Regions from separate parts of the Lysinibacillus sp. NPDC048646 genome, predicted to be linked through region 1. Evidence: riboswitches for the same ligand, from Rfam matches in the RefSeq annotation. Region 1 holds a riboswitch; the other holds the start of a gene.

Region 1 (2,204 bases):
CGGCTAGACGTGTATATCCTCCGTGCTCATTGAGTGTTGCAAATGTTTTCTCCGGAATATTATTACGAAATGCGTTCACCAATCTCTCCTCCTATAAAAAAGAGCTAGCAAATTGCTAGCCCTCTTAAATTACAAATTTACTTTTTGGATTTCTGTGCTTAAGAGTTAGAAATTCTCCGGATAGAATCCTTGCGCTAAAATTTGAATCGCCTCTGCAGCACGTACCCCTTCTGATGCTGCTGAAAGCGGTAAAATAACAAAGCGCTCATTGCTCACGGCTGCTGTTTCTTTTAACGCTGGATCTTTTTTTAGGAAGTTGATTTTTTGCTCGGCTGTTGTTGCACCGTAATCAATGACAACAATCACTTCAGGATTACGTTCTACTGCGTCTTCTTTAGATACAGTTGTCCACCCGGACTCAACATCGCCAAAGATATTCTTACCACCGGCTACTGATACAAGCTCATTCATAAAATTTTGTGCAGCCGTAAAGACTTCCTTTTCTCCACTATCATAGACAAGAACACGTAGCGCTTCATCATCTTGTGGTAACTTTTCACGAACAGACGCTACCTCCTTCGTCATCTGTTCAATTAAATCTTTCCCTCGGTCCACTACTCGAAAAATAGATGCGATATTCCGAATATCGGTAAAAATATCGTCCAGCGTTGGATTCGTAATACTTGAAGATGTATGTAAATATGTGTGGATACCAAGTGCCTCTAATTCTTCTGGCGTACCAATACCCTTGTCACCAAAACCGCTTTTCCAACCTGCATATAAAAAATCGGCTTCTGTATCAATGACTTGTTCTTTCGACGGATACTGTTCAGCTAATACCGGTACTTTATTGTATGCAGCTTGTAATGGTTCATAAATTTTGTCATCTAAATAAGCCGTACCTACCATCGAATCTTCTAAACCTAGTGCCAGCATGATTTCAGTGACATGCTGATTTAAGCTAATTGCCTTTTTTGGTGCTTCCGTATAAATTTGTGTCGTACCATTATTGTCAATCGTTAGTGCCGTGGTTTCAGCTTGTGCTGGTTCTACCTTTTCACCTTGTGCAGCTGATTCTTGTCCTTCCTTACTGTTGCAAGCACCTAAAATGCTTAACATCGCAATAGCAACCATCAGCCATATACCCTTCCACTTGTTCATGTCGGTGTTCTCCTTTGTTGTGTAATTTGTATAGTAAGAAATCAAAGACTTCTTGGCTAATTAGTTTCCTATATTACGAAAAGGAATTTACTTTGTTAAAAAGGCATAAAAAAACCCTCTTGTTTACCAAGAGGATATCATAGTGAATTAACCAAGGTTCTGCAACCAATCACTACAACCATCCTCGTGGTCCTAAGTAAGTTATGTACATATTGGCAGGTATCCTGGCTCAGGCTCATCATCTATACACCTTCCCATAGTTTCCTACAGTGGCATGTTGTACAGACTCCCCATTTACAGTTGCGGGACAGCATCGGATTTACACCGATTTCCCTTTTAAGCAAATGACCTAAGTCATTTGCACCAATCTATTTTTTATATTTTGTTCTACCTGAAAGACTAGCAGAAGTGAAATTTGATAGCAATCACACAAAAATATCCAATAATAAAAAAAGTTAAAAACCTAGCACTATTCAAACATAAACACGAACTATTTTACCTGAAATCTTTTTATATTAATTCTGTTACAATAAAGAGAAATGAACGATGGAAATGAGGATTTATATGTACAAAACGATTGGCGTACTGGCTCACGTGGATGCAGGGAAAACGACATTCTCGGAGCAGTTACTTTATCATACAAATAGCATTCAAGCTCGTGGACGTGTCGATCACCAGGATACTTTTTTAGATAATCATGCGATTGAACGTGCTCGTGGCATTACTATATTTGCTGAACAAGCGCGCATGCAAATAGGAGACGATATTTATACACTTATTGATACACCCGGACATATTGATTTTTCCCCTGAAATGGAACGTGCAATTCGTGTCATGGACTATGCCATTATTGTCGTTAGTGCAGTCGAGGGCATACAAGGCCATACCGAAACAGTATGGCAGCTACTACGCCAATACCATGTACCAACCATGTTCTTTATCAATAAAATAGATCGTGAAGGAGCCGATGCCGATGCAGTAATGGCACAGCTTCAAAAGGAATGCTCAGCTGACGTGTTGTTAATAGATGAACCTCTCCGTAC
Region 2 (2,204 bases), on a different contig from region 1:
TAGTCCATGTTTTCAGCTGGAATGCCCAAATATGGAGAGGTATGACACTTGATGTTGGCGCAATAGCAATTAGTATCGAAACTAAGCTCGACAATAGAAAAAAACCTGGTAACAGTAATAACTTTGCATAATACATAAAGGGAATTTGTGCACCTAAAATGATAAAAGCACTCATTACAATAAATGTAATGAGTGATATAAGTTCATCTCTCATGATAAGTGACAGTAGTAGCAGACCAAGGGAAAACGTCATTTTTTCTAGCGGATGAACAGACGCTAGTTTATTTATATAAGCATACTTATCAATGAGTAACATCGCTTAACCTTCTTTATGTTTGCCACGCATGAAGCCGATAAAATAGCCAATAAAACCAGCACCGATTGCGGCTTGAAGTACGAATAACAAGCTCTCAATTTCACCACTTGGCGGCTCCCAGAAACTTTCAAACCATGGCTCATACTCTGCGTTAATTTCACCAATTGCTGCTTCCGCTTCTCCATCAGCGCCACCGAATTCTGCACCTTTTTGTACAAATAGCGGAATGATGGCCAACAGCACTACAATTGCTAATAACAGTAAATTTTTTTTCATTTTAGTGTGCCTCCTTTGCTGAGAAAACACGTAAAGCTTTTAATTCACTAACATTATATTTTTTCAGGAAATTCATGACGATGACTGTTAAAATTCCTTCGCTAATTGCAAGCGGAATTTGTGTTAATGCAAAAATCCCAGCAAATTTCGTAAAGGAAGCCATAAAGCCACCTACTTCTGATGGGAAGGCAAGTGCAAGTTGAACAGACGTCACAACATATGTACCTAAATCACCAAGCATTGCTGCAAAAAATACGGCCAGTGAGAACGATAGACCGATTTTTTTAGATCCTTTAAAAATAAAGTAAGCGATGAATGGTCCCACAATAGCCATCGAAAAGGCATTTGCGCCTAATGTTGTAATGCCGCCATGTGCTAAAAGTAAAGATTGGAATAATAATACGATTGTTCCAATCACGCTCATTGCTAATGGACCGAATAAGACAGTTCCTAGGCCAACACCAGTTGGATGTGAGCAACTTCCTGTTACAGATGGGATTTTAAGTGCGGATAACACGAATGCAAAAGCACCTGAAAGACCGAGTATCATTTTTGTTTCAGGGTTTTCATCGATTGTTTTACGGATTGAACGTAATCCTAAAATAATAAATGGAATCGAAACGACCCACCAGAAAATGGCCCATTCAATCGGCAAAAAACCTTCCATAATGTGCATGGCAAATGCCCGATTTGGCACGAGTAAAAATGCCAGTAAGAAATAACTAAGCTTCCAACAAGAAAATTTCAAAACGGCTCCTCCTTCAATTAAATTTTACAATGTAGCGTGCGCAAAAAAAAAAGCACTTCTCCAATTTAGGAAAAGTGCATAGCTAAAAAAGCAAATAGAATAATAATCTGCCAAGCCGCACACCTATCCTCGTAGGTTGAAACGATCACGTATTTTTCGGCAGGTCTCCTGGCTTTAGTTCTCCATTTTATAGGCCTTCCCATCCTTTGGACAGTGACATACTCTATAAAACTCCCTATTACAGTGGCGGGACCGCGCCGGACTTGAACCGGCTTCCCTTTTAAGCGAAATGACTACACTTCGCACCGAAAAAAGATGAAGTTGTGAGATTTCACGACAAAGTGTAACATGATTTTCCATAAATAAGCTATCTCTTTTTTATAAAAAAAATTTTAATTGAGCTTCAATCAAGAAAATTCTGATAAATGAAAGGGGAAAACAACATTTTCATAGGGATTATTTATAGAAATTTTACTAAAAATTTCACAAATTAAAAAAGAATTGTTGAAATTTATAAATAATAAGCTATGATAGAAACAGTTTTCAATTACGTTTTATACAATCTAAATTTCATATAGATACATCTATAAGTGCTCGATATTATTCGAGATAATAGGGAAATCGGTGCGAATCCGATACAGCCCCCGCTACTGTAATAGCTGATGAAATCGCAAATGCCACTGTGTAACTTGGGAAGGCGCGAAAGTAAAAAGAAGCTTAAGTCAGGAAACCTGCTTAGTTGATGGCATGCAAACTTTTCGGAGGGAGAAGTTGAAGCGAGAGCGAGTACCTGATTTTATTCGTTTTTATTTGGCTTCTACAAGACCTTTACTCTTCGTCTAGAGTGAAGGTCTTTTCTTTTTC

The links. Region 1 has a riboswitch for cobalamin ahead of ACQKII_RS19450 (ABC transporter substrate-binding protein). Riboswitches for the same ligand answer to the same signal wherever they lie in the genome.
Region 2: it holds a riboswitch for cobalamin, as region 1 does, so the genes downstream of both, ACQKII_RS21375 (energy-coupling factor ABC transporter permease) here and ACQKII_RS19450 (ABC transporter substrate-binding protein) in region 1, are expected to answer to the same signal.

Annotation. Positions count from the first base shown of each region.
Region 1 is NZ_JBNNLZ010000023.1:17,585-19,788, forward strand. It holds gene ACQKII_RS19445 (precorrin-3B methylase) at 1-79, opposite strand, end outside; gene ACQKII_RS19450 (ABC transporter substrate-binding protein) at 166-1,161, opposite strand; cobalamin riboswitch at 1,359-1,544, opposite strand; gene ACQKII_RS19455 (GTP-binding protein) at 1,726-2,204, shown strand, end outside.
Region 2 is NZ_JBNNLZ010000029.1:19,933-22,136, forward strand. It holds gene cbiQ (cobalt ECF transporter T component CbiQ) at 1-316, opposite strand, end outside; gene ACQKII_RS21370 (energy-coupling factor ABC transporter substrate-binding protein) at 320-592, opposite strand; gene ACQKII_RS21375 (energy-coupling factor ABC transporter permease) at 594-1,340, opposite strand; cobalamin riboswitch at 1,482-1,665, opposite strand; cobalamin riboswitch at 1,912-2,094, shown strand.